Regions from separate parts of the Pantoea sp. R13S299 genome, predicted to be linked through region 1. Evidence: predicted binding sites of a transcription regulator. Region 1 holds the regulator's gene; each other region holds the start of a gene.
The links. Region 1 encodes PurR, which represses purine synthesis genes. Its sites were predicted from a motif close to CANGCAAACGTTTGCNTG; they were not measured.
Positions count from the first base shown of each region.

Region 2: ACN1CO_RS02565 (amino acid aminotransferase) is a predicted target of PurR. The motif match lies at 2,905-2,922, and genes of this name have one in related genera.
Region 3: serA (phosphoglycerate dehydrogenase) is a predicted target of PurR. The motif match lies at 3,371-3,388, and genes of this name have one in related genera.
Region 4: gcvT (glycine cleavage system aminomethyltransferase GcvT) is a predicted target of PurR. The motif match lies at 2,748-2,765, and genes of this name have one in related genera.

Region 1 covers NZ_JBLYEF010000001.1:983,292-991,166, reverse strand. Annotated here, with positions in the region: gene gloA (lactoylglutathione lyase) at 1-407, shown strand, start outside; gene rnt (ribonuclease T) at 528-1,196, shown strand; gene ACN1CO_RS04855 (Grx4 family monothiol glutaredoxin) at 1,240-1,575, opposite strand; gene ACN1CO_RS04850 (C40 family peptidase) at 1,941-2,750, shown strand; gene ACN1CO_RS04845 (YnhF family membrane protein) at 2,798-2,887, opposite strand; gene purR (HTH-type transcriptional repressor PurR) at 3,169-4,194, shown strand; gene punR (DNA-binding transcriptional activator PunR) at 4,191-5,096, opposite strand; gene punC (purine nucleoside transporter PunC) at 5,204-6,406, shown strand; gene cfa (cyclopropane fatty acyl phospholipid synthase) at 6,715-7,863, shown strand.
Region 2 covers NZ_JBLYEF010000001.1:527,802-535,676, reverse strand. Annotated here, with positions in the region: gene asnS (asparagine--tRNA ligase) at 1-1,328, shown strand, start outside; gene ompF (porin OmpF) at 1,629-2,753, shown strand; gene ACN1CO_RS02565 (amino acid aminotransferase) at 2,987-4,177, shown strand; gene ACN1CO_RS02560 (MBL fold metallo-hydrolase) at 4,218-4,847, opposite strand; gene ACN1CO_RS02555 (YcbK family protein) at 4,887-5,435, opposite strand; gene ldtD (L,D-transpeptidase) at 5,621-7,432, opposite strand; gene mukB (chromosome partition protein MukB) at 7,580-7,875, opposite strand, start outside.
Region 3 covers NZ_JBLYEF010000004.1:287,616-295,490, reverse strand. Annotated here, with positions in the region: gene ACN1CO_RS18425 (YecA family protein) at 1-493, opposite strand, end outside; gene zapA (cell division protein ZapA) at 664-993, shown strand; RNA gene ssrS (6S RNA) at 1,034-1,216, shown strand; gene ACN1CO_RS18410 (5-formyltetrahydrofolate cyclo-ligase) at 1,294-1,890, shown strand; gene serA (phosphoglycerate dehydrogenase) at 2,053-3,291, opposite strand; gene rpiA (ribose-5-phosphate isomerase RpiA) at 3,571-4,230, opposite strand; gene ACN1CO_RS18395 (LysR family transcriptional regulator ArgP) at 4,413-5,318, shown strand; gene ACN1CO_RS18390 (oxidative stress defense protein) at 5,351-6,073, opposite strand; gene argO (arginine exporter ArgO) at 6,218-6,841, opposite strand; gene mscS (small-conductance mechanosensitive channel MscS) at 6,966-7,847, opposite strand.
Region 4 covers NZ_JBLYEF010000004.1:296,951-304,825, forward strand. Annotated here, with positions in the region: gene ubiH (2-octaprenyl-6-methoxyphenyl hydroxylase) at 1-1,170, shown strand, start outside; gene ubiI (FAD-dependent 2-octaprenylphenol hydroxylase) at 1,184-2,386, shown strand; gene gcvT (glycine cleavage system aminomethyltransferase GcvT) at 2,819-3,916, shown strand; gene gcvH (glycine cleavage system protein GcvH) at 3,940-4,326, shown strand; gene gcvP (aminomethyl-transferring glycine dehydrogenase) at 4,407-7,280, shown strand; gene ACN1CO_RS18460 (SDR family oxidoreductase) at 7,348-7,875, shown strand, end outside.

The DNA of each region.
Region 1 (7,875 bases):
TGCGTTTACTTCATACCATGCTGCGCGTTGGCGATCTGCAACGTTCTATCGATTTCTACACCCGTGTGCTGGGAATGCGCGTGCTGCGTCAGAGCGAAAACACCGAATATAAATATACCCTGGCCTTTGTGGGCTACACCGACGAGAGCGAAGGTGCGGTGATCGAGCTGACCTACAACTGGGGCGTCGATAAGTATGACCTCGGTAATGCCTATGGTCACATTGCGCTGGGCGTTGATGACGCAGCAGCAGCCTGCGAACGTATCCGCAAAGATGGCGGCAACGTGACGCGTGAAGCGGGTCCGGTTAAAGGCGGCTCCACCATTATTGCCTTTGTTGAAGATCCCGATGGCTACAAAATCGAGCTGATCGAAAACAAGGATGCCGGTAACGGCCTGGGCAACTAAACCTGCCCCTCAGCCTGCCCGCCCGGGTGGGCTGAATCCCCTTCTCTTCGCTTCATCTGCTGCACCCGGCCCCGTTTTTTGCCATAATACGCGCTGCCCTTTTTCTGCAACGAGATCCTGATGTCTGAATCGAATTCCCCTAATGCACTCAATCAACGTTTCCGTGGCTTCTATCCGGTGGTGATCGACGTTGAAACCGCCGGTTTCAATGCGCAAACCGATGCGTTACTGGAAATTGCCGCTATCACGCTGAAAATGGATGAAGAGGGATGGATTCAGATCGACCAGACGCTGCACTTCAACGTCGAACCTTTTGTCGGTTCGCTGCTGCATCCGGAAGCGCTGGCCTTTACCGGTATCGATCCGAGTAATCCGCTTCGCGGCGCAGTTAGTGAATATGATGCGCTACACGCCATTTTCAAAATGGTGCGCAAGGGCATTAAAGACAGCGGCTGTAATCGCGCCATTATGGTGGCGCACAATGCCACCTTCGACCTGAACTTTATGTCAGCGGCGGCGGAACGTGCCAGCCTGAAGCGCAATCCGTTTCACCCGTTTGCCACCTTTGATACCGCAGCGCTGAGCGGACTGGTGCTGGGTCAGACGGTACTGGCGAAAGCCTGTATTGCGGCAGGAATGGAGTTTGATAGTACGCAGGCGCATTCGGCGCTTTATGACACTCAGCAGACGGCAACGCTGTTCTGCGAGCTGGTGAACCGCTGGAAACGGTTAGGTGGCTGGCCACTGCCCTTCGCGGAAGGTGATGCAGAAGCCACGACATCCGCATAAGGGATGCCGCAATGAAAAAGGCCGACATGATGTCGGCCTTTTTTTATTCTGCTTCTTTAAACTTTTCTGCAGTCTCTTTGATCAGCGTCTGCAGTTCACCACGTTGTAACATCTCAACGATAATGTCGCAGCCACCGACCAGCTCGCCATCAACCCACAGCTGCGGGAAAGTTGGCCAGTTAGCGAATTTCGGCATCTCGGCACGAATGTCCGGGTTCTGCAGAATATCCACGTAAGCAAAACGCTCACCACAGGCTGACAGCGCCTGTACCGCCTGTGCAGAGAAACCGCAGCTAGGCAGTTTCGGGGAACCTTTCATGTACAGCAGGATCGGGTTTTCTGCGATCTGGCGCTGAATTTTTTCTACAGTACTCATTATTGCCTTCCTTAATTCGTCACTTCGTGTTTGTTTATTGTAGCGACTTCGCAGCGTGACTGAAAATGAGATTTTGACCGCTGCCCGATTAAATCGCCATCATTGTTAAGTCCCGCTTCGGGACGCCTGATTTCCTGATTATTAACAGCTGGTAACAGTTTAATAATTCGTAATAATTTCGTTGATATAAGACGCTGAAAATGTTCATTTTCAACGCGATTACGTGGGTTGCAAAGATTAATATTAAAAGGCATTACAGTTTTTAAACGAACTGGACTAGAATGGCCTGGGCGCTGATCCTGGATCAGATTAATCTCAACTTTGTCGCGGTGCGTAGTGGCCCTGACAACTTAACTAATCAACGGACTATGCGTTTAATCATTACGCTTTTCATGCTGGCCTTTGCGCAACTGTTTTTCAACGTCGCTGCTGCTTCCCCGCACGCGCCGGTGAACGTCAGTACGCATAAAGCAGAAAAAAAGAGTGCGCGCGACGATGAGCGCCGCAAGCGTCGCCAGGTAAAAACGGTGACCAAAAAAACTCGCCTCAGCCCTGTTCAAAAACTAAAAACGAAAAAACAGAAAAAAGTCGAACTCACTGCTAAACAGACGCCTGCTAAGAAGACCTCGCTTAAAACCGCCCGTATCAGCAAAACCAAAGAAAAAAATAAAGAGAAGAAACGCTATGGTCATCAGCGCCAGCTGAAAACGGCTGAGATCACCACCAGCGAGCCGGGCACGATTAAAATGAGCAAATCCCACCGTCAGCGTTATCAGAAGGCACGCGAAACCGCGATGACCAAGCTGATGGGCCAGTTAGGTAAACCTTATCAGTGGGGCGGCACCTCACCCCATACCGGTTTCGATTGCAGCGGTCTGGTCTGGTACGCCTATAAAGATCTGGTGAAGTTTAAGATCCCGCGTACCGCTAACGAGATGTATCACCTGCGTGACGCCGCGCCCATCAAGCGTGAGTCGCTGGAGAAAGGCGATCTGGTCTTCTTCCGCATTAACGGTCGCGGTACGGCTGACCACGTCGGCGTTTACCTGGGCGATGGTAAGTTTATTCAGTCGCCACGTACCGGCAAAGATATTCAGATCAGCGCATTAGGGGAAGATTACTGGCAGCGCCACTACATCGGTGCCCGTCGGGTGATGACGCCGAGAACCATTCGCTGAGCAGCAGTTCAGTCAGAAAAAAGCCGGGATAATCCCGGCTTTTTTTATTAGTGCAGAATGGCAGTAAAACTAAAGGCCACAATCATCAGCAAACAGCCCACGGAGGTCATTAACGCCAGTTTCAGATCGGTACTCATTGCTTGCTCCTTAGTCATACAATTTATAGGGATATGGCATTTTCCCACACGACCCGGTAAAAATCTCGTTTTATCCGTCCAGCCTTGTTAGAATCCCGCCTTTGTTGCGCAACGCGCGCAACTCTGATTCCGTTTGCGCATCTTTTAAGACGTTTATTCTCCGCCAGCGGCCTGTTTACCGGCCAGAAAAGCTGCATTTTTGCGGAAAAAACCCTGAGCAGACGCAAACGTTTAACACTACGCTTATCATAGAGTTAGATAAGCACTGGAGTCCGATTTTCATGGCAACAATTAAAGATGTGGCAAAACGCGCCGGCGTCTCAACGACCACCGTTTCGCACGTCATCAATAAAACCCGCTTTGTCGCTGAAGAGACGCGCAACGCGGTCTGGCAGGCGATCAAAGAGCTACACTACTCGCCGAGCGCCGTCGCGCGCAGCCTGAAAGTGAACCACACCAAAACGCTGGGCCTGCTTGCCACCTCCAGCGAAGCGCCCTATTTCGCTGAAATTATTGAAGCGGTTGAAAATCACTGTTTTGACAAAGGCTACACGCTGATTCTGGGTAATGCGCATAACGATCTGCAAAAACAGCGCGCCTATCTCAGCATGATGGCGCAGAAACGCGTCGATGGTCTGCTGGTGATGTGTTCTGAGTATCCGGACGACCTGCTGCAGATGCTGGAAGAGAACCGCAATATCCCGATGGTGGTGATGGACTGGGGCGAGTCGCGCGCCGACTTCACCGACACGGTGCTGGATAATGCCTTCCAGGGCGGCTATCTGGCGGGACGCTATCTGATTGAACGCGGACACCGTGATATTGGTGCAATCCCCGGCCAGATGGAGCGCAACACCGGTGGCGGACGCCATGCCGGTTTCCTGAAAGCGCTGGAAGAAGCAGGTATTCAGCCGCGCGCCGAATGGATTGTGCAGGGTGACTTCGAGCCGGAGTCAGGCTATCAGGCGATGCAGCAGATCCTGTCACAGAAACAGCGCCCGACGGCGGTGTTCTGCGGCGGTGACATCATGGCGATGGGCGCGATTTGCGCCGCCGACGAGATGGGCCTGCGCGTCCCGCAGGATATTTCGGTGATCGGTTATGACAATGTGCGCAATGCCCGCTATTTCGCACCGGCCCTGACAACCGTGCATCAGCCTAAAGCCCAACTGGGTGAAAAAGCGCTGGATATGCTGCTGGACCGCATCACCAGTAAGCGTGAAATTTCACAAACGATCGAAGTCCATCCCACGCTGATTGAACGCCGTTCCGTGGCCGATGGTCCGTTCCGCGATTATCGCCGCTAATCCTCGCTTAACCACTCCTGATTAAGCGTTTGCGCATCACCCAGATAGCTGAGCAACCAGCCTGTCGCCGGTGATGCGCGATCCTCAGCCCAGCTGACGCAGCAGGGGCTATCCGGAAATGCCACTGGCAGTGTCAGTTCCACCAGATCGCCGCTGTCGAGCAGGGGTCTGGCAAGATGACCCGGCACCATCGCCACACACAATCCCGCCTGCACGCACTCCAGACCGGTCTGCCATTCCGGCACCACCAGCCTGCGCTGGTTATCCAGCGTCCATGTCATACGGCGCGGCAGCGCTCGCGAGGTATCTTCCAGCACCAGTGAAGGCCAGCTACGCAGCGTGTCATCATCGATCTGGCTCGCCTGCGTTAATGGATGATCGGGCGCGACCACGCAGCGCCAGTTGAGGGTGCCCATATCGCGAAACGCAAAACGTCCGCCCACCGGAATTGCCTGGGTGGCCCCAATCGCGACCTCCACCCGACCATCGGCCAGCGCATCCCAGACGCCGTTAAAGACTTCATAGCTGATGATCAGCTCCATATCGGGGAAGTGCCGATAGAAATCTTTGACCAGTTGCCGGGTGCGCTGAGGTTTGGCGATACGGTCAACGGCAATGCTGAGCTGCCCGCGCCAGCCGTTGGCGAGCTGCTGACACTGTCGCCGGGTGGCAAGCATTTTTTTGATGACGCTGCGCCCTTCCCGGACAAAATGCTCGCCTGCCGGAGTGAGAACCACTTCGCGATGCTGACGCTCAAACAGCGGCACTGCCAGCCAGTTCTCCAGCTGGCGCACCGTGTAGCTGATGGCAGAGGGCACCCGATGTAACTCCTGCGCGGCCGCGCTGAAGCTGCCCCCACGGGCGACCGCGTCAACCACTTCTAATGCATATTCTGACCACATAATCTGCCTTCAAAAATTTTAACAGCAATCGGCAAATATTACCGTTTCACAGCAGCAAACGCACCTCTTACACTCTGCCGCGTTTATCCTGCAAATATGAGAATGAGATGTTGTCGAATAAAGGATTTATGCCTTACCTTGCCCTGCTGAGCATGCTCGGCTTTTTAGCCACGGATATGTACCTGCCCGCCTTTGGTGCGATGCAGCAAACCTTTAATACCTCGCCCGGCCTGATCAGCGCCAGTATGAGTCTCTTTCTGGGAGGCTTCGCCACAGGTCAGCTCTTCTGGGGACCGCTCTCCGACCGCATCGGCCGTAAACCTGTGCTGCTAGCCGGACTGGTGATGTTTGGCATCGGCTGTGCGGGCATGCTGTGGGTGAATGATATTTATCTGATGCTGGCGCTGCGCTTTGTGCAGGCGATTGGCGTCTGTGCTGCGGCCGTGAGCTGGCAGGCACTGGTGGTGGATCGCTACCCTGCTGCGCGTGCCAACAAAGTCTTTGCCACCATTATGCCGCTGGTTGCGCTCTCTCCGGCACTGGCGCCGTTGTTGGGTGCCTGGCTGATAGGCCACTTCCACTGGCGTTCGATTTTCCTGGTGCTGACACTGATTGCGGTGGCATTAATTATGACCACGCTGCGTCTGCCCACCGTTCGTAAAGTTGCAGGTGAAAAAAGGGCGCAGCCGGGCTTCTTTACTCTGCTGAAATCGCGGGTCTACAGCGGCAACGTGCTGATCTACTCTGCCTGTTCTGCCAGCTTCTTTGCCTGGCTGACTGGCTCGCCCTTTATTCTGGCGGATCTGGGTCTCTCGCCCGCCGATATCGGTCTGAGCTATGTGCCACAGACCCTGGCCTTTTTAATCGGCGGATTCGGCTGTCGCGCCCTGCTCAACCGCTTTAACGGCGCACAGTTGCTGCCCTGGTTGCTGGGCGTCTACAGCCTGAGCATTATGGCACTGTTTGCGGTTGCGCTTGCAGGTAACAGCACGCTGGTGAGCCTGATGGTGCCGTTCTGCGGGATGGCGCTGGCTAACGGTGCGATCTATCCGATTGTGGTTTCCAGCGCACTGATGCCCTTCCCGGATGCCACCGGTAAAGCGGCCGCGTTGCAGAACACCCTGCAGTTAGGACTCTGCTTCGCCGCCAGCCTGGCGGTATCAGCCGGATTAACTCAGGCGCTGTTTACCACCACGCTGATGATGGCGGTGACCATTGTGCTCGCGTTGATCGGTTACGCCATGCAGCGTGCCGCAAGCGCACAAACTGTTGTTGCCTCTCCGCAACCTGCCTGCCAGGATAATCACTGACACACTGACTTTTTAGTTAGCATCCTAACAATAAGTGATTGAATATTGACCCGCGTGAGAATATACTCATTCGGGTCAACAAATCTGTAATAAATCAACAATATAATAACGTAATAATCTGATTGGCACCCTGTTGCCGGGACGGTATTCGCGCGCGTTATTCTCACCCTACCGACCAGTTGCAGGCTCTTCCAGTCCTCTGTATCACACAATAACCGGTGTGCGGAGTCATCCGTGACGTTTCTCAATGCCTGACGAAATTGGCTATTCTTTGTTCAGGTTCAGATTGGACAGGTGGTGGAACAGCTATGAGTTCATCTTATGCAGAAGCAGTGAGCCCTGAAGAGAACCATTGGTATCGCATCGTTCATGAACTGCTGGAAAAAGCAGATATCGAAATCAATGGTTCACGTCCCTGGGATATCCATGTAACGCATCCCGGGTTTTTTAAACGTGTTCTGCAAGAGGGTTCACTTGGGCTCGGTGAGAGCTATATGGATGGATGGTGGGAGTGTGACCGGCTGGATATCTTCTTCCATCAGGTGCTTAAACATAAACTCGATCAGCAGCTTCCTCATCACTTTAAAGACACGCTGCGCATTGCCGCCGCCCGCTTAACTAATCTGCAATCAAAAAAACGGGCGTGGATTGTCGGTAAAGAGCATTACGACCTGGGTAACGACCTCTTTACACTGATGCTTGACCCGTACATGCAATACTCCTGTGGCTACTGGAAAGAGGCGACGACGCTGGCAGCCGCGCAGGAAGCTAAGCTGGATATGATCTGCCGTAAATTAGCGCTGGAACCCGGAATGTCGCTGCTGGATATCGGCTGTGGCTGGGGCGGACTCGCGGAATTTGCCGCACGTCATTACGGCGTCAAAGTGTATGGTGTGACGATTTCCGCCGAACAACAGAAACTGGCGCAGCAGCGCTGTAGCGGTTTAGACGTCACGATTCTGTTGCAGGATTATCGCGACCTGAATGAGCAGTTTGATCGCATCGTTTCGGTGGGGATGTTTGAGCATGTCGGGCCAAAAAATTACGCCATCTATTTTGATGTGGTCGATCGTAATTTAAAGCCTGATGGTATTTTCCTGCTTCACACCATCGGTGCGATTAAAACCGATATGAGTGTCGATCCCTGGATCGATAAATATATTTTCCCCAACGGCTGTCTTCCTTCAGTGCGTCATGTGGCGGATGCCAGCGAACCTCATTTTATTCTGGAAGACTGGCATAACTTTGGTGCCGATTACGATAAAACACTGATGGCCTGGCATGAACGCTTCTTGCAGGCCTGGCCCGAGCTGGCCGATAAATATGGCGAACGCTTTAAGCGGATGTTCTCCTATTATCTGAATGCCTGCGCCGGTGCCTTCCGGGCGCGTGATATTCAGCTGTGGCAGATTGTGTTCAGTCGGGGTGTTGAGGGGGGATTACGGGTGGCGCGGTAGTGCCCTGTCATG
Region 2 (7,875 bases), 460 kb from region 1:
GGGTGCGTACCCGAAGAGATTCCAAAGCCGGTCTTTCCTTCATCGCTGTCTATGACGGCTCCTGCTTTAATCCCGTTCAGGCTGTCGTCAATAATTCTCTGAATAATTATCAGGATGAAGTGCTGCGTCTGACCACGGGCTGTTCCGTTATCGTCACCGGTAAAGTGGTGGCCTCGCCGGGTCAGGGCCAGGCGTTTGAGATTCAGGCCACCAGCCTGGAAGTGGTGGGTTGGGTCGAAGATCCGGACAGCTACCCGATGGCGGCGAAACGCCACAGCATTGAGTATCTGCGTGAAGTGGCGCACCTGCGTCCGCGCACCAACCTCATTGGCGCGGTTGCCCGCGTTCGCCATACCCTGGCGCAGGCGCTGCATCGCTTCTTCCATGAAAATGGCTATTTCTGGGTTTCCACCCCGCTGATTACCGCCTCCGATACCGAAGGTGCCGGTGAAATGTTCCGTGTCTCAACGCTGGATATGGAAAATCTGCCGCGTAACGATCAGGGCAAAGTCGATTTCAGTGAAGACTTCTTTGGTAAAGAAGCTTTCCTGACCGTGTCCGGGCAGCTGAACGGCGAAACCTATGCCAGCGCCCTGTCGAAGATCTACACCTTCGGTCCGACGTTCCGCGCAGAGAACTCCAACACCAGCCGTCATCTGGCGGAATTCTGGATGCTGGAGCCGGAAATTGCATTTGCCTCACTGGATGATGCCGCCGCCCTGGCGGAAGCGATGCTGAAGTATGTGTTTAATGCGGTGCTGGAAGAGCGTGCCGATGACATGGCCTTCTTCGCTGAGCGCGTGGATAAAGAGGCTGTAGAGCGCCTGCAGCGTTTCATCACTACCGATTTTGCCCAGGTCGACTATACCGACGCGGTTGAAATTCTGATGAACTGCGGTCAGACGTTTGAGAACCCGGTTTCCTGGGGTATCGACCTCTCCTCTGAGCATGAACGTTACCTGGCAGAGAAACACTTTAAAGCGCCGGTGGTGGTGAAAAACTATCCGAAAGACATCAAAGCGTTCTACATGCGCCTGAACGAAGATGGCAAAACCGTGGCGGCAATGGATGTTCTGGCGCCTGGCATTGGTGAGATCATCGGTGGTTCACAGCGTGAAGAACGTCTGGATGTGCTGGATGCGCGTCTGGAAGAGATGGGTCTGAATAAAGAAGATTACTGGTGGTATCGTGACCTGCGTCGCTACGGTACCGTGCCACATTCTGGATTTGGTTTGGGCTTTGAACGTTTAATCGCCTATGTCACAGGCGTACAAAATGTAAGGGATGTTATCCCCTTCCCACGCACGCCACGCAACGCGAGTTTCTGATTTCGGCATTAAATATAAGAAATTCATATATATAACGAGGTCGGCACTGCCGGCCTTTTTTTATTTTTGTAAATTTTGAGTTGTCTCACAAAGTTCCGTGTTTTTTACATATTGTAATACATATTTTCCTCCTGAAACAAGATTACGAGTTTAGTAGCATTTAAGCGCTAGAATTAAGGCGGGTGGGATGGAAAGATGCGTGCAGACACAGGAAGACACCAAACTTCGTTCAGGGTTCCCGTAAAGATTTCCTGACGGCAGTGGCAGGTGTACAAATAACTCCAATGAGGGTAATGAATAATGATGAAGCGCAATATTCTTGCAGTGGTTATCCCTGCTCTGTTAGTAGCTGGCGCAGCAAACGCTGCAGAAATCTATAACAAAGACGGCAACAAACTGGACCTGTACGGTAAAGTGGATGCGCGTCACCAATTCTCTGATAGCACTGGCGATGATGGCGATGAGTCTTATGTGCGCTTCGGCTTCAAAGGCGAAACCCAGATCAATGATCAGCTGACCGGCTACGGTCAGTGGGAATACAACATTCAGGCGAACAACTCTGAAGGTGGGGACGCACAAGACGGCAATAAAACCCGTCTGGGCTTTGCGGGTCTGAAATTCGGTGATGCGGGCTCAATCGACTACGGTCGTAACTACGGTCTGGTTTATGATGCAATCGGCTGGACCGATATGCTGCCAGTATTTGGTGGCGACTGGGGTAGCTCAGATAACTTCATGAATGGTCGTAGCGGCGGTCTGCTGACCTACCGCAACACCAACTTCTTCGGCCTGGTTGATGGCTGGGACTTTGCTGCTCAGTATCAGGGTAAAAACGAGCGCAACCCTGACAACACCGACGCACAGCGTCGTGCAAACGGTGACGGCTATGCGTTCTCAACTTCATACACCTCACCAATTGGTGTTGGTATCGTTGGTGCATACAGCAACAGCGACCGTACTGATACACAGTCTGCCGGTGTTACCGATGTTAATGGTAATGTAGTCGGTCAGGGCAAACGTGCTGAGAACTGGGCAACCGCGCTGAAATATGATGCGAACAACGTTTACCTGGCAGCGATGTATGGCGAAGGCCGTAACTCTAGCCCTATCGGCATTGTTGTTCCTAACTCAACCGATCGTGCCACTGCTTATGCCAATAAGAGCCAGACTATTGAGTTAGTTGCTCAATACCAGTTCGACTTCGGTCTGCGTCCATCCATCGCCTACGTGCAGCAGAAAGGCAAAGATATCGAAGGTATCGGCGATGCTGACCTGTACAAATATGTCGACGTTGGCGCGACTTACTACTTCAACAAAAACATGTCTACCTATGTTGATTACAAAATCAACCAGCTGGATGACAACAACCCCCTGGGTCTGAACACAGACGACGTGGTTGGTGTTGGCCTGACATACCAGTTCTGATTCCGCTTAAATATGTTTAAAAACGGGGCTCAGGTCCCGTTTTTTTATGGCTGCGATTCCCCAGAACTGCGTTTCTCCCCGCCCCGTTACCCCGCTTAACCCTATCTATTTTCCCGTCGCGTAATCCGCACTGCAAAATATATGAATTTGTCTCGCAAACGGTTGGCATTTGCCTGGCCGGGCGCTAACCTGAGAGCTCTTTCCGCTAAAGTTCACGCTAATGGACCTGACACATGTTTGAATCGATCTCTGCTGCACCCGCCGATCCTATTCTTGGGCTGGCCGATCTGTTTCGTGCTGATGACCGCCCTGAAAAAATTAATCTGGGTATCGGTGTCTATAAAGACGAAACCGGCAAGACCCCGGTACTGACCAGTGTTAAAAAAGCTGAGCAATACCTGCTGGAAAACGAAACCACGAAAAACTATCTCAGCATTGATGGTCTGGCTGATTTCGCGCGTTGCACACAGGCCCTGCTGTTCGGCAATCAAAGCCCGCTGATCACTGCAGGCCGTGCGCGTACGGCTCAGACGCCGGGCGGCACAGGTGCATTGCGTGTAGCAGCAGATTTCCTCGCTACGCAGACCTCCGTGAAGCGGGTCTGGATCAGCAATCCGAGCTGGCCGAATCATAACAACGTGTTCAACGCTGCCGGTCTTGAAGTCTGTGAATACCACTATTATGACGCGGCAAACCATACACTCGATTTTGAGGGGATGCTGACGTCGCTGCAGCAGGTTCAGCCTGGCGACGTGGTGCTGTTCCACGGCTGCTGCCATAACCCGACCGGTATCGACCCGACCGCTGAGCAGTGGCAACAGCTGGCAGAACTGTCAAAGGCCAATGGCTGGCTGCCACTGTTCGACTTCGCCTACCAGGGTTTTGCCCGTGGTCTGGATGAAGATGCAGAAGGCCTGCGCATTTTTGCCGCCTCGCATCAGGAACTGATCGTCGCCAGCTCTTACTCCAAAAACTTTGGTCTGTATAACGAGCGTGTCGGTGCCATCACCGTGGTGGCTGCTGAAGCCAGCGTGGCAGATACGGCGTTCAGTCAGGTGAAGTACACTATTCGCGCTAACTACTCCAATCCACCCGCACATGGGGCCGCTATCGTCGCCACAATTCTGGGCAACGATACGCTGCGTACCATCTGGGAGCAGGAGCTGTCAGATATGCGCCAGCGCATTCAGCGCATGCGTCAGCTGTTTGTGAACACCCTGGCAGAGAAAGGCGCTCAGCGTGACTTTAGCTTCATCATTAAGCAGAACGGTATGTTCTCGTTCAGTGGCTTAACCAAAGACCAGGTGGTTCGCCTGCGCGAAGAGTTCGGTGTCTATGCCGTCAACTCAGGCCGGGTGAATGTGGCGGGCATGACGCCAGACAATATGTCAGCGCTGTGCGAAGCGATTGTTGCGGTACTGTAACGCAGATGACGAAACAAAAATGGGCCTGATGGCCCATTTTTTATTGCAGGAAAGGATTGCTGACGCGTTCATGACCCAGCGTTGAGATCGGGCCGTGACCCGGAAGAAAAGTCACATCATCACCCAGCGGCAGTAATTTGGTGCGGATAGCATCAATTAATTGCTGATGATCGCCCTGCGGGAAGTCTGTGCGTCCAACGCCGCCATTAAAAATCACGTCGCCTGAAATCAGTAACCGTCCCGCACGATCAAAGAACACCACATGCCCAGGTGAATGTCCCGGACAGTGCAGGACCTCCAGCGTGGTCAATCCGACCTGCACGCTCTCTCCCTCTTCCAGCCAGCGGTCGGGGGTAAATGGCGCACACTCATCAAGTCCGAACATCCGGCTCTGAGTTGGCAGTGCTTCAAGCCAGAACGCATCACGCTTCTGCGGCCCGACAATTGGAATCTGATAAAACGCAGCCAGTTCGACGGCAGCACCAACGTGATCAAGGTGTCCATGCGTCAGCAGAATCTGAGCGGGTTTAAGTCTGAGCTGTTCCAGCGTTTGTTTAATCAGATCGGCATCGCCGCCCGGATCGACCAGCGCGGCTTCACGAGTGGACTCGCACCAGATCACTGAACAGTTCTGGGCAAAAGCGGTAACAGGAATAATGTGGTAATTCATAACGCTCCATGACCGGCTCACGCAGCGTTGCCGGTGTCATTACCAGTGCCTGATCGGCCCGGTATCAATATGTACAAAGTTACTGCGGGGATAATATCCTACACCACCGGCACGCAGAGATAACGCCGCTTTGCGTACATTCGCTAATGAAATGCCTTCGATATGAAAATCCATCGCCTGACCTTTGGTGTGATAGCTGTGCTTAGCCACACCAGGACCGCTCTCGCGTAACATGTTGTTGGTTGCCAGTGAACGGTAGCCGGAAACCAGCTGGATCGGTTTACGCATGCCCAGCAGCGCCTGCAGGCGGAAGATTTGGTCAAACAGGTGCGGATCGATGCTTTTCACTTTATTGGCGCGATAGTCGCGGAAAAAGTGATTTAATCGTGACAACTCATCCTTGTCGTAACTCTTACCATTAAAAAACTCAGTTTTAAGGGTTTCACCGGTGTGAAGATTATTAAGCATCAATACACGCGGGCGAGACGTAGAAAGCGAGGCCCTTGCAGAAGCTGGCAATAATGCCAGTCCGGCGGCGGCACTACCGCACAGCAGTAGTTTGCGACGAAAAGAATCAATAGTAGACATGTAACGATTTACCTAAGAGTGAAGCCATAGAAATGTGCAAAAAGCGCACAGGCCGAACCATAACTTTCTCTCAGAGAAGCGTCAACCCATCTGCCCATAGTTTGCGAGGCGATCCCCGCAGGGATCGCCATTTGATAAGATTTTTGTTAATTACCGGCACGCCGCTAACGATTTAAAATCAATCACTAGAGCAGCAATTGCTCAGCGCGACTCAGTGCCTGACTGCCCGAACGGGCGGTGACATCATAATTGTAAATATCTGTGCGGAACTGGGGTTTGCCATCATCGGCTACCCAGGCCGTCAGATAATAGAGATTGACCGGAATCCGATGGCGAATCGGCACATAACGGGTGTCACCCTCTTTCAGCGTGCTGGAAATACGTGAGTCGTTCCAGCCCGCGTCATGCAGTAATAAACCGGCCAGCTCAGACGCTTTATTCACGCGGACACAGCCAGAGCTGAGGGCGCGGATATCACGCTGGAACAGGTTATGATTTGGCGTGTCATGCAGGTAGATCGCATCTGAGCTTGGCATATTAAATTTATAACGCCCCAGCGCATTCGCCTCACCCGGTGCCTGAATCAGGCGGTACGGGAACGAAGAAGCGGTAACCATGCGCCAGTCGATCATGCTGGGATCAATCACTTCAGCGTCAGCACTCCAGCCCGACAGCAGGGTATAACCATGCTTGTAGAGATAGGTCGGGTCCTGCTTCACCTTAGGAATGATATCTTTGCGCACCAGCGTCGTCGGCACATTCCATGGTGGGTTGAGCACCACATTGTTCAGCGCGCTGCGCATCAACGGCGTTTTACGGTCGGGACGACCGACGATGACCCTGGATGAGAGGATCTTGTTGCCGTTGTTGTAGTAAATCAGCGAGTAGTTGGCGATGTTCACCATGATGCCGTTGTGCATATCATCCGGCAGCAGGCGCAGTCGCTGAATGTTCAGCGCCAGCAGCGAAGCGCGCATCTGTGGCGAGACGTTAAGCCACTGCCGCGTTCTGGCACCGATAGCCCCATCGCCATCCAGTCCCTGCCACTGCTGGAAACGCTTCACCCCCGCCACCAGCGTCTCGTCATAGACATTGGCGGTATTGCCTTCCAGCGTCTGACTCTGAACGTTACCCGGTGATTGCAGCGGCGGCGCGGGCAAATCACCGACCGGTGCGGCAGAAGGACTGACCGCGACCGGCTGATCGCTGTGAGTCACCGGCGAGGGCGCCACAGGCACCGCATCGTCATCCGGTGCTGGCGCATTAACCTGCGCCGTGAGCATGCCACTGCGCTGCAGAATTTCACGCAGTGCCGGAACATCATCACTGACCTGGCCCGGACGCAGCGTTTCACTACTTTTCAGCTGCGGCCAGGGTTGCTTATCGCTAAGCAGGGTTTTCAGCGCGGCGTGCATCGGCTGATACTGCGGGTGCTGCGGCTGCAGCGACGCAATAAAAGTATCATCCGATCCTGCATTGACCGCGTTCTGCCACTGATTGACTACCGCCACAGATGGCTGAGTCAGTCTGTAAGGCACATTGCTGTAAAGCCAGGTTTCACCCTGGGTCGGCACATTCGAAACAAACTGCAGATAGCCCAGCATCGCATCGGACAGCGCCACATCCCGGGCAAAGCCGGTAATGGCCGGATTGGTCAGACGCTCAATCCAACGCGTGAACTGTGGCTGGACGCCAGAAAGCGCCACCTCAGCCAACTGCTGCTGAAACTTCTGTACCGCCTGAGCATCCTGCCAGAGCGGCTGCATATGACGGGACGCATAGAGCGTCGCCAGCGGTCCCAGATAGAAAGGCTGATCGGCGCTGGAAAAAGCCTGCCGGATGCGTTGCTGACTTTCGGCAACGGACGTTGCCGCCTGCGTGGTTCCGGGCAAAGCGGCGATGACAGCGGCCTGCGGGTGCGTAAATGGAACAACGGTTAGCGCCAGCGCTAACAATGATACAACGCGATGATGATTTAATTTTTTTACCAGCAACATCCCTGCCCCCTTATTTTTCAACTTCGCAGCGTTCCCTGTATCCGCTGCGACCGCGCCGTGACTCATCATGTGAGTATACAAACAAAAACGGCATTTGCCTCATGCGACAAATGCCGTAACCAGATTAACGAATGGTTCAGTTTTTGACTACGTTTCCGCCTGCGATTTTTCAGCGGTCAAATCCGGTAGCGCATCCGCTTCGCTCTCCGCTCTCACCGGCGAAGGATCGGCAGCAAAACCACGCAGCCCAACCACATGCACATGCTCAGTGTTATTGAACACCTTACGCACCAGTTTGTAAGTGGTGCCTTTCTCCGGACTGATGTTCTCCGGCGCGGCAATCACCAGCTGCATCTCCAGTCGCTCACACAGTTCGAACAGTGTGGCGATGGAGCGGGCATCCAGACGCGCCGCTTCATCCAGGAACAGCAGTCGGCATGGGG
Region 3 (7,875 bases), on a different contig from region 1:
CATACTCGATCACCTCTTCCAGCGACTGCTCCAGCTCTTCCTGGTCTTCATCTTCTTCATAACCGAGCTGTGCGATGGTGCGCAGATCATCGATTGCTTCGCCGGTTTCGCCAGTGACTTTATCCAGTTTAGGCTGTGTTACGCCCAGGCCGAGCAGAAAATGGTTAACCCATCCGGCCAGCGCATCTGCACGGTCAAAGACGGTGATGTCGTCATCCTCAGGCAGCATTAGCTGAAACAGGAAGCCGTCATCTTCCAGTGTGATCGCCGTGTGCTCGTGCAGCGCCGCCAGCGGCACGGCAAGAGTGTGTGAAAACGCCATGCCTTCGTTAGCCAGATCGTGAACCAGCGTCTTCCAGCTGGTGTCCTGGTTACCGCCGCAGAGGATCCCGCTCAGCAGGCCGTGCATTTCAGCGGGCGTCATTCCAACGCCCTGCTGTGAGAGCACCGCCGCAAGCGCGTTGTAATCGGGGGTTGCGTTCTGTAAGGACATAAGTTTTCATCGTCGTTGGCAGAATAAGTTCGTGTTATGCTACCACTAGCTGCCTCAAGGTTTCCAGAAAAGGGGTTGTATCTTATTTCGTGGGTCTATATAGTTGCCCGCCTCCCAAGCCATTGACTGCTAAGGGAGTTGCGTGCGAAGTAATCAGTCAGGAAGGTGGCATGTCTGCACAACCGGTAGATTTACAAATTTTTGGTCGTTCGTTGAGAGTGAATTGTCCGCCAGAGCAGCAAGATGCGCTCAATAGCGCGGCTGAAGATCTCAATCAACGGTTGCAAGATCTAAAAGTTCGCACTAGAGTCACCAATACAGAACAACTGGTGTTCATCGCCGCGTTAAACGTCTGCCACGAGCTGGCGCAAGAGAAAGTGAAAACGCGCGATTATGCTGCTAATATGGAACAGCGTATCCGTATGTTGCAGCAGACGATTGAACAGGCATTAGTTGAGCAGGGTCGTATCTCTGATCGTGAGGGTGCGAAGTTCGAATAAAACTTCATGGTTGCTATACTCAAAGTAACGGTGAGGTAAATTTTCTCTGAGATGTTTGCATGTGGGCCAGTCCCCTGAGCCGATATTTCGAAAAAACAGAATGTGACGCTCGTAACCTGTGTGCATGCTCGGTTCGTCCGAGAAGCCTGATGGTTATGACGGCATGTTCACCTTGAACCAAGGGTTCAAGGGTTACAGCCTACGGCGGCATCTCGGAGATCTCTCTTCCTGTAGTCCTGCTTTCTTCCCCATACCGACATGTTATAGTCGCTGTTCAGCGACTTATCCGGCGGGGAAATTATGTCTGAACATCCTTCAATGATACAGCGTCAGGTTATCCGTCAGCAGGTACGCCATTTGCGTCGTGCGATGACTGATGACCAGCAGGCCCAGGCGGCCGAGCAACTCGCTGAACTCGCCCTTAACTACGCTCCGATTACTGCCGCGCGCAATATTGCACTCTTTTTGTCGGTTGATGGTGAGCTGAATACCCGTCCGCTGATTGCCAGGCTCTGGCATATGAAGAAAGCCGTCTATCTGCCGGTTTTGCACCCCTTTTCGCCCGGTAATTTACTGTTTCTGCGCTACTCGCCCGATACCCCATTGCACACCAATAAACTACGTATTCCTGAACCGCCGCTGGATATCCGGCAGTTGATCACGCTTGATCAGCTGGATCTGATGATAGTGCCGCTGGTGGCGTTTGATCAGCATGGGCAGCGACTGGGGATGGGTGGTGGCTTCTACGATCGCACCCTGCAGAACTGGCGACAGCACGGTTTTTTGCCGGTCGGTCTGGCACACGATTGTCAGCAGGTCGATCGCTTGCCGGTTGCGGAATGGGATGTGCCTTTACCGGCAGTGATGACCCCGTCAAAGCTCTGGCAGTGGGAGTAGAATTGTTAAGAAACAAGCGTAGTGAATCGCCTGAGATTGCTGGCAATTCTGCCCTGTTAGCGGTGAGATCGAGCCAGCGCAGGAAACACGGTCATATTTACCAGACTCAGGTTTCTCAATAGCCTGTAGCGCCACTAAACGCTACAGGCTGTAAAGATCCCCTTAGTAAAGCAAACGAGCGCGGATAGTGCCCGGAATCGCCTTCATCAGCTGCAGTGCGTTCTCTGTCACTTCTGGCTCTGCATCAATATCGATAACCACATAACCCATAAACGGCGAGGTTTGCAGATACTGTGCGGCGATGTTGATGCCCTGCTCTGCGAAAATCTGGTTGATGGCCGTCAGCACGCCTGGACGGTTCTCATGGATATGCAGCAGACGACTGGCGCTGATACCGTGAATCGGCAGTGATACTTCCGGGAAGTTAACCGCCGAGAGAGTCGAGCCGTTATCGGAATATTTCGCCAGCTTGCCCGCCACTTCAATCCCGATATTCTCCTGCGCTTCTTCCGTCGATCCGCCAATGTGCGGCGTCAGGATCACGTTGTCGAACTCACTCAGTGGAGAGATAAACGGCTCGCTGTTGGTGGCTGGCTCGGTCGGGAAGACGTCGATGGCTGCGCCACCCACATGCTTGCTGGCCAGCGCATCGCACAGCGCCGGGATATCGACCACGGTACCACGTGAGGCGTTAATCAGCAGTGCACCTGGCTTCATCTGCGCCAGCTGCTCTGCACCGATCATATCCTGTGTAGAAGCGGTTTCCGGCACGTGCAGGCTAACAACGTCGCTCATGTTGAGCAGGTCTGCCAGATGGCGTACCTGCGTGGCATTACCCAGCGGCAGCTTGTTTTCAATGTCGTAAAAGAAAACATGCATACCCAGGCTTTCTGCCAGCACGCCCAGCTGCATCCCGATATGACCGTAACCGATGATACCCAGCTTTTTACCACGCGCTTCAAATGAGCCTTTGGCAATCTTATTCCAGATACCACGGTGCGCTTTCGCATTCGCTTCGGGGATGCCACGCAGCATCAGCAGCATCTCACCAATCACCAGCTCCGCAACGGAGCGGGTATTCGAGAACGGCGCATTGAATACCGGAATCCCCCGGCTGGCAGCGGCCTGCAGATCAACCTGGTTGGTGCCGATACAGAAACAGCCAACAGCGACCAGCTTTTCAGCCGCCGCAAAAATCTCTTCAGTAAGCTGGGAGCGGGAACGGATACCAATGAAGTGCGCATCGCGGATTGATGCTTTTAACGCGTCAGAGTCCAGCGCGCCCTTGTGGAATTCGATGTTGGTATAGCCTGCAGCCCGCAGGTTTTCCAGCGCGCTCTGATGCACACCTTCCACCAGCAGGAACTTAATCTTATCTTTTTCCAGTGATACCTTTGCCATTTCCCGATCCTATTCAGCATTCAATGAGGACTACCATAAGCCAGCCTTCTGTCAAAATATCAAAAAAATCGCGTCCGGCAATACAAACGATTGCCCGGCAGCCAGCACGGCAACGGCTGACAGCCGCACATTGCCGGACAAAATCATGAGGTCGGCGAAGATGAGAGAACGAACCCACTGCCGATGACGCTTATGTGACATAAGTCACCAAATTTCACCGGTGTGAGAAAAGATGATTTGCAGGCAGAAATAACCGGCGCCGTTACAGCGCCAGACAGATCATTTTTTGATGGTTTTCACACCATCAGGCCCACCAATCAGTGCGATATCGGCTCCACGCGCGGCAAAAAGTCCGACGGTGACTACGCCAGGCAAGGCGTTGATGGTTTTTTCCAGCTCAATCGGATCGAGAATGCGGAGATTATGCACATCGAGAATAATGTTGCCGTTATCCGTGACCACGTTCTGACGATACTCAGGTAAGCCGCCCATTTTCACCAGTTGGCGCGCTACATAGCTGCGCGCCATCGGAATCACTTCAACCGGCAGCGGGAAACGGCCCAGCACATCCACCTCTTTTGAGGCGTCAGCGATACAGATAAAGGTCTCAGCCACTGCAGCCACGATCTTTTCACGCGTCAGCGCTGCACCGCCGCCTTTGATCATTTGCATCTGCGGGTTGATCTCATCCGCGCCATCAACGTACACCGACAGCACGTCAATCTCGTTCAGGTCGAACACCTGAATGCCCAGGCTTTTCAGCTTCTGGGTGGAGGCATCTGAGCTGGAGACGGCACCGTCGATCTGATGCCTGACCGTGGCAAGCGCATCGATAAAGTGAGCAGCGGTGGATCCTGTGCCTACGCCAACAATGGTGCCCGGCTGCACGTACTCAAGTGCAGCCCAGCCAACGGCTTTTTTCAGTTCATCCTGGGTCATGGTATGTTTAAAACCTGTGCGACAACGAAGTGCGCGTAGTATAAAACAAGGCTTGCTGAAAATGCTCGGCTGACCGACGTGGATTTATCGCTTTGGAAGCCAGCCCACAAAAAACAAGAGAGCCATCACAGGTGACACTTTTGTGGCATAGTGACGTCCACCCTGAAGGAGAGAGAAGAATAATGAAACGCCCGGATTATCGAACGCTTCAGGCGCTGGATTCAGTGATCCGCGAACGCGGATTTGAACGTGCCGCACAAAAATTGTGTATCACCCAGTCGGCAGTTTCACAGCGTATCAAGCAGCTGGAGAACCTGTTTGGGCAGCCGCTGCTGGTGCGTACCGTGCCGCCGCGTCCGACCGAACAGGGTCAGAAACTGCTGGCTTTGCTGCATCAGGTTGAGCTGCTGGAAGAGGAGTGGCTGGGCGATGAGAACAGTGGCACCACGCCGCTGCTGCTGTCGCTGGCGGTCAACGCCGACAGTCTGGCGACCTGGCTGCTGCCTGCGCTGAAAGATGTGCTGGCAGACTCCCCCGTCCGCCTGAATCTGCAGGTCGAAGATGAAACCCGCACCCAGGAGCGTCTGCGTCGGGGTGAAGTGGTGGGTGCGGTGAGTATTCAGCCGCAGCCGCTGCCCAGTTGCCTGGTGGATCAGCTCGGCGCGCTCGACTACCTGTTTGTGGCGTCACGCGACTTTGCCGATCGCTTCTTCCCGAACGGCGTCACCCGCTCAGCCCTGCTGAAAGCGCCTGCGGTGGCGTTTGATCATCTTGATGATATGCATCAGGCTTTCCTGCAGCAGAACTTTGATCTTTCACCGGGCAGCGTACCCTGCCACATCGTGAACTCCTCTGAAGCCTTTGTGCAGATGGCGCGGCAGGGTTCAACCTGCTGTATGATCCCGCATCTGCAGATTGAGCGTGAGCTGGCGAGCGGTGAGTTAATCGATTTGACGCCGGGTCTGTATCAGCGGCGGATGCTCTACTGGCATCGGTTTGCGCCGGAAAGCCGGTTAATGCGTCGGGTGACCGATGCGCTGATTGCGCATGGACATCGGGTGCTGCGTCAGGATGACGTGGCAGCCTGAAAACAAAAACGGGGCGAAAGCCCCGTTTTGCATTATGGCGTGTTGGGCTTAATCTCAAACACCACATCAACCTGATCGTCAAAGTTGATGCTCTGCTGATCGTAGGTCTCCTGCGCCGTGGTATCTGCCGCTGCAGCCGCTTTATACATGCGGTTCATTGGCATCGGCTGATAGTTGGCAACCTGATAACGAATGCTGTAGATCGATCCCAGCTTCGCGTTAAAGCCTTCAGCCAGTTCTGATGCCTGCTGAGTCGCGTTTTTAATCGCTGCTTTACGCGCCTGCTCTTTGTAGCTTTCCGGATTTGCCACGCCTAACTCAACGCTGCGCACCTCATTCAGACCGGACTTCAGTGCTCCGTCCAGCAGATCATTCAGCTTGTCCAGCTGACGCAGCGTGACCTGCACCTGACGCACCGCACGGTAGCCTTTCAGTACCGATTTACCCTCTTTGGTGTAATCGTACTCTGGCTGCGTGCTCAGGTTGGCCGCATCGATATCTTTCTTCTCAATGCCGTTTTTCTGCAGAAAATCGAAATATTGTGCAACCCGGCTATCTGCCTGCTTCTTCGCATCTGCGGCATCTTTTGACGACACATTCACTACGATAGAGAGCGTCGCGATATCGGGACGGGCATCGACCGTTGCCTTGCCTGAGGTCACCACGTGCGGTCCGTTCGGTAACTCATCAGCGTATACGCCAGGCAATGCCCCGACGCTCATGATTGCGGCCAGAGCCAATGCTTTCAGTTTCATGAAAGTCCTCCTTGAAAAGGTCACTATGACGGCTTCCAACCGGCGAAGCCCAAAAGCGCATCGGTATGCGCCATGCTTTGAGTGGTCATTATGGCAAAAGTTCGCCCTCAGCGCGGCAATTACCGCCCTGGATCGGGGCAGAGATCAAAATCCGGCAATCCCCTGGCGCGCCAGTTGCAAAGCAATAAACCACATCACAGCCCCCACCAGCAGGTTAATAATGCGCTGTGCTTTCGCAGTTCGCAGGCGCGGTGAGAGCCATGCGGCCAGCAGAGCCAGGCCGAAGAACCAGAGGATCGACGCGCTGATGGTGCCCAGGGCAAACCACTGACGCGCCGTGGTGGTCGGCAACTGACCGCCAAGACTACCCAGCACCACAAAGGTGTCGAGATAGACGTGTGGATTGAGCCAGGTTACCGCCAGCAGCGTCGCGATAATGCGTCCCCTGCTCTGCTTTAACGGCTCGCCATTCGCCAGATCGGCATCGCCACGAAAGGCGCTTCGCAGCGCACCCCAGCCATACCACAACAGAAACGCCACGCCCGCCCAGGTGATGATCATCAGCAGCAGCGGAGACTGGCTCAGCAAGGCGCTGCCGCCAAAGATGCCGCCGCATATCAGCAGAATATCGCTTAGCGAACAGAGTGCCGCCGTCATCAGATGGTATTGACGCTTAACGCCCTGATTCATCACAAATGCATTTTGCGGCCCCAGTGGCAGGATCAGCGCAGCACCGAGGGCAAGCCCTTGTAAGTAGAGAGATAACACAGGATTACGTCCTCACATGGTCAGATGTGGGGAAGTATAATGAGAGGAGATGATTAGCGGAAATTGAAAGAATTAATCTGTGATTAGCAAAATTAATGGGCGACAGAAGCCGCCCAGTAAAGGGTTACTGCGGCTGTACCTGAGTTTCTGTGGTTTCAGGCGCGGATTTCTGATGCAAATGCACATCCATCTGCGGATAAGGAATACCGATTCCTTTGCCATCCAGCGCACGCTTGAAGTTCTTCAGCAGATCCCAGTAGACGTCCTGCAGGTCTCCACTGTTGCTCCAGCAACGCACCACGAAGTTCATTGAAGACGCGGCCAGTTCATTAAGACCGATCTGGATGCCCTTCTCTTTCAGAACGCGGCTATCGGCTTCAACAACCTGCTTCAGTAGAGCGATCACTTCATCCACATCTGCTTCATAAGCCACACCAATGATAAATTCATTGCGGCGAACCGGCTCTCGCGAGAAGTTGACGATGTTTCCGCTGATAATCTTGCCGTTAGGCACGACGACGATTTTGCCGTCAGCCGTTCTCAGTGTGGTAGAAAAAATCTGCACATGCAGCACGGTTCCCATCACGCCGCCCAGGTCAACGAACTCGCCGGTGCGGAATGGACGGAAAGTCACCAGCAGGACGCCTGCGGCCAGGTTTGAGAGCGAACCCTGTAAGGCAAGACCCACGGCCAGACCGGCGGCACCCAGTACGGCAATTACCGAGGCCGTCTGTACGCCAATGCGTCCCAGTGCGGCGATAATGGTGAAGGCGATAACCCCGTAGCGCACCAGCGCAGAGAGGAAGTCTGCCACGGTCGCGTCGATGTGACGGGCGCGCAGCAGGCGATTCACGGCATTGGAGATGATACGGGCGATGATCATCCCGATGATAATGATGGCAATAGCCGCAACGATATTCACGGCATAGCTGATAATCAGCGCCTGATTGCGAACCAGCCAGTTACCTGCGTTATTTAATCCGTCGACGACGTGTAAATCTTCCATTAATAAGCCCTGTTGTTAGATTCCCACC
Region 4 (7,875 bases), on a different contig from region 1:
CTGATTGCCGGTGGCGGCATGACCGGGGCGACGCTGGCGCTGGCGATCTCCCATCTGACCCAGGGCACTCTGCCGGTAACGCTGATTGAAAGCAGCGAGCCTGGCAGCCGGGCACATCCCGGTTTCGACGGCCGCGCTATTGCGCTCTCTGCCGGAACCTGCCAGCAGCTGGCGGACATCAACCTGTGGCAGCAGATCGCCCGTTGTGCCACGCCGATTACCGATATCCATGTCTCCGATCGCGGTCACGCCGGCTTTGTGTCGATGGCGGCGTCAGATTACGCTATTCCGGCGCTGGGACAGGTGGTCGAGCTGTTTGACGTCGGTCAGCGGCTGTTTGCTGAACTGAAAAAAGCGCCGGGCGTGACGCTGCGCTGTCCGGCGCGCGTCACCCAGGCCCACCGTAGTGAACAGCAGGTTGAGGTGACGCTGGACAGTGGTGAGCAACTCAGCGGCAAACTGCTGGTGGCGGCGGATGGCACGCGCTCTGCGCTGGCCGCCTCGTGCGGTATTCAGTGGCAACGGGATGACTATCAGCAGCTCGCCGTGATTGCCAATGTCTCCACCGCGCTGCCCCATCAGGGCCGTGCGTTTGAGCGCTTCACAGAACATGGCCCGCTGGCGCTGCTGCCGATGTCCGGCAACCGTCTCTCGCTGGTCTGGTGTCATCCGCTTTCGCAGCGTGAACGTATTGAGCAGTGGAGCGAGGCCGAATTCCTGAGCCAGCTTCAGCGTGCCTTTGGCTGGCGGCTGGGCAAATTCACCCACACCGGCCAGCGCGAGTATTACCCGCTGGCGCTGCACCGGGCGATGTCGCCAGTGACGCATCGCGTAGCGGTGGTGGGCAATGCGGCGCAGACGCTGCATCCGATTGCCGGACAGGGCTTCAACCTGGGCCTGCGCGATGTGATGTCGCTGGCTGAAACGCTGGCAGCCGCCCATCGTCAACAGCAGGATCCCGGCAGTTATGCGGTGCTGCATCATTACCAGCAGCGTCGTCAGCCCGATCGCGCCGCCACTATCGGCATTACCGACGGACTGGTTCGCGTTTTTGCGAATCGCTATGGTCCGATGGTGGCCGGTCGTAACCTGGGCCTGCTGGCGATGGATCATCTGCCGTGGCTACGAAATCAACTGGCTGAGCGTACGCTTGGCTGGGTTAAGCGTTAATAAAGAGGCTCAGATGCAAACTTTTGATGTGGTGATTGCCGGTGGCGGTATGGTGGGACTGGCGGTGGCCTGCGGCTTGCAGGGCAGCGGACTGCGCATCGCCGTGCTGGAAAAATCGCCGGAGCCACCGCTGGCGCTGAGTGCGTCTCCGTCCATCCGCGTGTCGGCGATCAACGCCGCCAGCGAACGGCTGCTGCAGAAGCTGGATGTCTGGTCGACTATTCTCTCGCTGCGCTGCCGCGCGTATCACGGCATGGAAGTGTGGGATAAGGACAGCTTCGGCTCCATCGCCTTTGATGATGAGCAGCAGGGCTTGTCGCATCTGGGTCATATCATCGAAAACCCGGTGATCCACAATGCACTCTGGCAGCGTGCCAGCGCCTGCAGCGACGTGACGATAATGGCGCCCTCGCAGTTACAGCAGGTGGCGTTTGGTGACAACGAAGCCTTTGTGACCCTGCAGGATGGCAGCATGTTAAGCGCGCGATTAATGATTGCCGCTGACGGGGCGAACTCCTGGCTGCGCAACAAAGCCGACATTCCGCTGACCTTCTGGGATTACGATCACCATGCGTTAGTCGCTAACGTCCGCACTGAGAAGCCACACGACGCGGTGGCGCGGCAGGTGTTCCACGGCGACGGTATTCTGGCTTTCCTGCCAATGCAGGATCCGCATATGAGCTCTATCGTCTGGTCGCTCTCGCCACAGGAAGCGAGCCGTCTGGAAACCATGCCGGAAGCGCTGTTCAATCAGCAGCTCTCGGTGGCGTTTGATATGCGGCTCGGCCTGTGCCAGCTCGAAAGCGAGCGTAAATCGTTCCCGCTGGTGGCGCGCTATGCCCGCAACTTTGCGGCACACCGTCTGGCGCTGGTGGGCGATGCGGCTCACACCATTCATCCGCTGGCGGGTCAGGGCGTTAACCTTGGCTTTATGGATGCCGCCGAGTTGATTGGTGAGATTCGCCGTCTGCATCAGCAGGGTAAAGATATTGGTCAGCACCTCTATCTGCGTCGCTACGAGCGCAGTCGTAAACACAGCGCCGCGATGATGCTGGCAGGAATGCAGGGCTTCCGTGAAATGTTTGCCGGTAATCATCCGGCGAAAAAACTGCTGCGCGATGTCGGTCTGAAGCTGGCAGATCGCCTGCCTGGGGTAAAACCCATGATGCTTAAGCAGGCGATGGGCCTGAATGATTTGCCCGCCTGGCTACGCTAATTCCACGCCTCCTGATAAGCCAGCATCTGCTGGCTTTTTTTATGCCTGAACCCTTCTGCACCACCAAAAGGCAACGCTGCACCAGCAGGGATCTTCGTTTGATTTATTCTAATTTTGCGAGTTAATTCGCATTACTTTTTCTCATTCATCGCCTCGCGGGCTGCGGGATTTTTTTAACATCCTGAACGCCATCCCGCATAAATTTGCTGCGTATATTTAAAAGCCCTGCATTTATTGCGCGATTAATCACAAAATTGTAGTTTTTTATCCTGTTAGCAGCGGTTCCTGGTTAGGCTGTGCCTCTGCTTTCGACCCCGGTTTTCTTATGGTTAATCGTCAGATTCGGTGGTAACGTCAGCCGTAAGAGAACGTTTGCGTCGGCACTGAATTCCGGCGCAGTTTTGCACTCACTCGCTTCTGCACAGGATGGTTATGACTCAGCAAACACCTCTGTTTGAACAGCATCAGGCCTGCGGTGCCCGCATGGTGGATTTTCATGGCTGGATGATGCCGCTGCACTATGGCTCCCAGATGGATGAACATCATGTGGTGCGAACCGACGCCGGGATGTTTGATGTTTCTCACATGACCATCGTCGACCTGACAGGTCCGCGTACCCGCGAATTTCTGCGCTACCTGCTGGCGAATGATGTGGCAAAACTGACGCAGCCAGGCAAAGCGCTCTACACCGGCATGCTGAATGCTTCGGGTGGCGTCATTGACGATTTGATTGTTTACTTTATGAGCGAAGAGTTCTTCCGGCTGGTGGTGAACTCCGCGACCCGTGAAAACGACCTCGCCTGGATCACGCAACATGCGCAGGGCTATGGCATTACGCTGACGGAACGCGATGACCTGGCGCTGATTGCTGTGCAGGGCCCGCAGGCGCAGCAGAAAGCGCAGACGCTGTTCAGCGAGGAGCAGCGTCAGGCTGTTGCTGGCATGAAACCGTTTTTTGGTGTGCAGTCAGGTGAGCTGTTTATTGCGACTACCGGCTACACCGGCGAAGCGGGCTATGAAATTGCGATGCCTGCAAGTGAGGCGGCCGATTTCTGGCAGCGTCTGCTGGCCGCTGGCGTAAAACCGGCTGGCCTTGGCGCACGCGATACGCTGCGTCTGGAAGCGGGTATGAATCTTTATGGTCAGGAGATGGACGAAGGCGTTTCACCGCTGGCTGCCAACATGGGCTGGACGGTGTGCTGGGAACCCGCTGACCGCGATTTCATCGGCCGGGAAGCGCTGGAACTGCAGCGTGAACGCGGCACCGAAAAACTGGTGGGGCTGATCCTCACAGAAAAAGGGGTGCTGCGTAACGGCCAGCCGGTGCGTTTCACCGATGACCAGGGGCAGCCGCAGGAGGGGATCATCACCAGTGGTTCTTTCTCACCGACACTGGGTTGCAGTATCGCCCTGGCGCGCGTACCGGCCTCCGTCGGCAGCACCGCCATCGTTGAGATTCGTAACCGCCAGATGCCTGTCCAGGTTACCCGCCCCGTTTTTGTCCGCGCCGGTAAACCGGTCGCCCAGTAAATTTTATTCAGGAGAAATGGCCAATGAGCAATGTGCCGAATACGTTGAAGTACCGCGACAGCCACGAATGGGTGCGCAAAGAAGCCGATGGCAGCTACACGGTGGGTATCACTGAACATGCGCAGGAGTTACTGGGCGACATGGTATTTGTCGATCTGCCGGAAGTGGGCGCGACGTTTGCTGCCGGAGAAGAGTGCGCGGTTGCAGAATCCGTTAAAGCGGCTTCAGATATCTATGCACCCATCAGCGGTGAGATTGTGGCGGTTAACGAAGCACTAACTGACTCACCGGAGCAGGTCAACAGCGAGCCTTATGACGGTGGCTGGTTATTCAAAATCAAAGCCAGCGACGCGTCTGAAATCGACTCGCTGCTGGACGCGGATGCTTATAAAGCTTCCATCGACGAGTAGTCGTCAGGCGGCCTCATGCAGAGGCCGCTGATTTCTGTTTGCTCTCCGGTTCCCCCAGCCCGATTCAGGATTTACTGCTAATGACTCAGACTCTCAGCCAGCTTGAACACAACGGTGCATTCATTGAGCGCCATATCGGTCCTTCACCTGAGCAGCAGGCGCAGATGCTTGACGCGATTGGTGCCCGTTCGCTGGACGCGTTAATCAGCACCATTGTGCCGGCAGATATTCAGTTGCCGGGTCCGCCCGCCGTTGGCGAAGCCGCCACTGAACAGCAGGCGCTGGCCGAACTGAAAGCCATTGCCAGCCAGAATCTGCGTTACAAATCCTGGATCGGAATGGGATACAGCGCGGTCATCACCCCGCCGGTTATCCTGCGTAACATGCTGGAGAATCCGGGCTGGTACACCGCCTATACGCCGTATCAGCCTGAAGTTTCACAGGGCCGTCTGGAAGCGCTGCTGAACTTCCAGCAGCTGACGCTGGATCTCACCGGGATGGATATCGCGTCCGCCTCGCTGCTGGATGAAGCCACTGCCGCTGCCGAAGCGATGGCGATGGCAAAACGCGTCAGTAAGTTCAAAAACGCCAATAAATTCTTCATTGCCAATGATATTCATCCGCAGACGCTGGATGTGGTCCGTACCCGTGCGGAGACGTTCGGCTTCGAATTGATCATTGATAGCGCCGACAAGGCATCCGATCACGACGATCTGTTTGGTGTACTGCTGCAACAGGTAGGCACCACCGGTGAAGCGCACGATTACAGCGCGCTGATTGCCGGGCTGAAAGCACGCAAAGTCGTGGTCAGCATGGCGGCGGACTTTATGTCGCTGGTGTTACTGGAAGCGCCAGGCAAGCAGGGCGCAGACATCGTCTTTGGTTCCGCTCAGCGCTTCGGCGTGCCGATGGGTTACGGCGGCCCTCACGCGGCCTTCTTCGCCAGCCGCGACGAGCATAAACGCTCTATGCCTGGCCGCATCATCGGTGTGTCACGTGATGCCGCGGGCAACACGGCGCTGCGTATGGCGATGCAGACCCGTGAACAACATATCCGCCGTGAAAAGGCCAACTCCAACATCTGTACTTCTCAGGTGCTGCTGGCCAACATGGCCGGTCTCTACGCGGTGTTCCACGGTCCGGCTGGTCTGAAACGCATTGCCTCACGCATCCATCGCTTCACGAATATTCTGGCAGCCGGACTGCAGCAGGGCGGCCTGAAGCTGCGCCATCAGCATTGGTTCGATACGCTGACGGTAGAAGTGGCGGATAAAGCCGCCGTGCTGAACCGCGCCCTGAGCTTTGGCGTTAACCTCCGCAGCGACATCCATAACGCTGTTGGTATCACGCTGGATGAAACCACCTGTCGCGAAGATATTCTGGCGCTGTTCGCCATTCTGCTGGGTGATGAGCACGGCCAGGATCTGGAAAAACTCGACAGTGAAGTCGCCAGCGAAAGCCACGCGATTCCTGCTGGCCTGCAACGCCACAGCGAAATCCTGACCCATCCGGTGTTCAACCGTCATCACAGCGAAACTGAGATGATGCGTTACATGCACAGCCTGGAGAAAAAGGATCTGGCGCTGAATCAGGCGATGATCCCGCTGGGCTCCTGCACCATGAAGCTGAATGCCGCCGCCGAGATGATCCCGATCACCTGGCCGGAATTTGCGGAACTGCATCCGTTCTGTCCGGCTGAACAGGCTACCGGCTATCTGCAGATGATCGGCCAGCTGTCGCAGTGGCTGGTGCAGCTCACCGGCTATGATGCACTCTGTATGCAGCCAAACTCCGGCGCGCAGGGTGAATATGCCGGGCTGCTGGCGATCCGCCGCTATCACGAAAGCCGCGGCGAGGGCGATCGTCATCTCTGCCTGATCCCGAGCTCGGCGCACGGCACGAACCCGGCCTCAGCCCAGATGGCGGGCATGGACGTCGTGGTGGTGGCCTGTGATAAACAGGGCAACATCGACCTCGGCGACCTGCGTGAAAAGGCAGCTCAGGCGGGCGACAAGCTCTCCTGCATCATGGTGACTTATCCTTCTACTCACGGCGTCTATGAAGAGACCATCCGTGAAGTGTGCCAGATCGTGCATCAGTACGGCGGTCAGGTTTATCTGGATGGCGCGAACATGAATGCACAGGTCGGCATCACCACGCCAGGCTACATCGGCGCAGATGTCTCGCACCTCAATTTGCACAAAACCTTCTGCATTCCGCACGGCGGTGGCGGTCCGGGTATGGGACCGATTGGCGTGAAAGCGCACCTGGCGCCGTTTGTTCCGGGACACAGCGTGGTACAGATCGACGGTGTACTGACGCAGCAGGGCGCGGTCTCCGCAGCGCCGTTTGGCAGCGCCTCTATTCTGCCGATCAGCTGGATGTATATTCGCATGATGGGTGCTGAAGGGCTGAAACAGGCCAGCTCGGTCGCGATTCTGAATGCCAACTATATCGCCAGCCGCCTGCAGTCGGCCTATCCGGTGCTCTACACGGGCCGTGACGGCCGCGTGGCGCACGAATGTATTCTCGATATCCGTCCGCTGAAAGAGCAGACCGGTATCAGTGAGCTGGATATCGCTAAGCGCCTGATCGATTACGGATTCCACGCGCCGACCATGTCCTTCCCGGTGGCGGGTACGCTGATGGTGGAGCCGACCGAGTCAGAGAGCAAAATCGAACTGGATCGCTTTATCGACGCGATGCTGGCGATCCGCATGGAGATTGACCGGGTAGCGGGTGGCGAATGGCCGCTGGACGACAACCCACTGGTTAATGCGCCGCACACCCAGCTGGAAATCGTCAGTGAGTGGTCACATCCTTACAGCCGTGAACTGGCGGTCTTCCCGGCGGGCAGCTATAACAAATACTGGCCGACGGTAAAACGTCTGGATGATGTATTTGGCGACCGTAATCTGTTCTGCTCCTGCGTGCCGATGAGCGACTATCAGTAAGCTTGCCGCAGGTAAGCATTAACCATCAGGGGCCGATTCGTCGGCCCTTTTTTACTGGAGAATCAGTATGAAAATGGCACTGGTTACGGGTGGCAGCCGCGGTATCGGACGGGCCACGTCGCTGTTACTGGCAGCCCGGGGATATCGGGTTGCGGTGAACTATCGTCAGCGCGAGGCCGAAGCGCAACAGCTGGTGGCACAGATCCAGCTGCAGGGCGGTGAAGCCTTTGCGGTTCAGGCGGATATCAGTGATGAAGCCCAGGTGATGGCGATGTTTGCGCAGCTCGACCAGCAGTCTGTGCCGCTGGCGTTGCTGGTGAACAACGCCGGGATTCTGTTTCAGCAGTGCCGCACCGAGCAACTGGATGCGGCTCGCCTGCACAAGGTTTTTGCCACCAACGTCATCGGATCTTTTCTCTGCTGTCGTGAGGCGGTTAAGCGGATGGGCACGCATCACGGCGGTCAGGGCGGCGCGATTGTAAACGTCTCGTCGGCCGCGTCGCGTACCGGTTCGCCTGGCGAATATGTTGATTATGCCGCGTCAAAAGGGGCGATGGATACGCTGACCAAAGGCTTGTCGCTGGAAGTGGCGCAG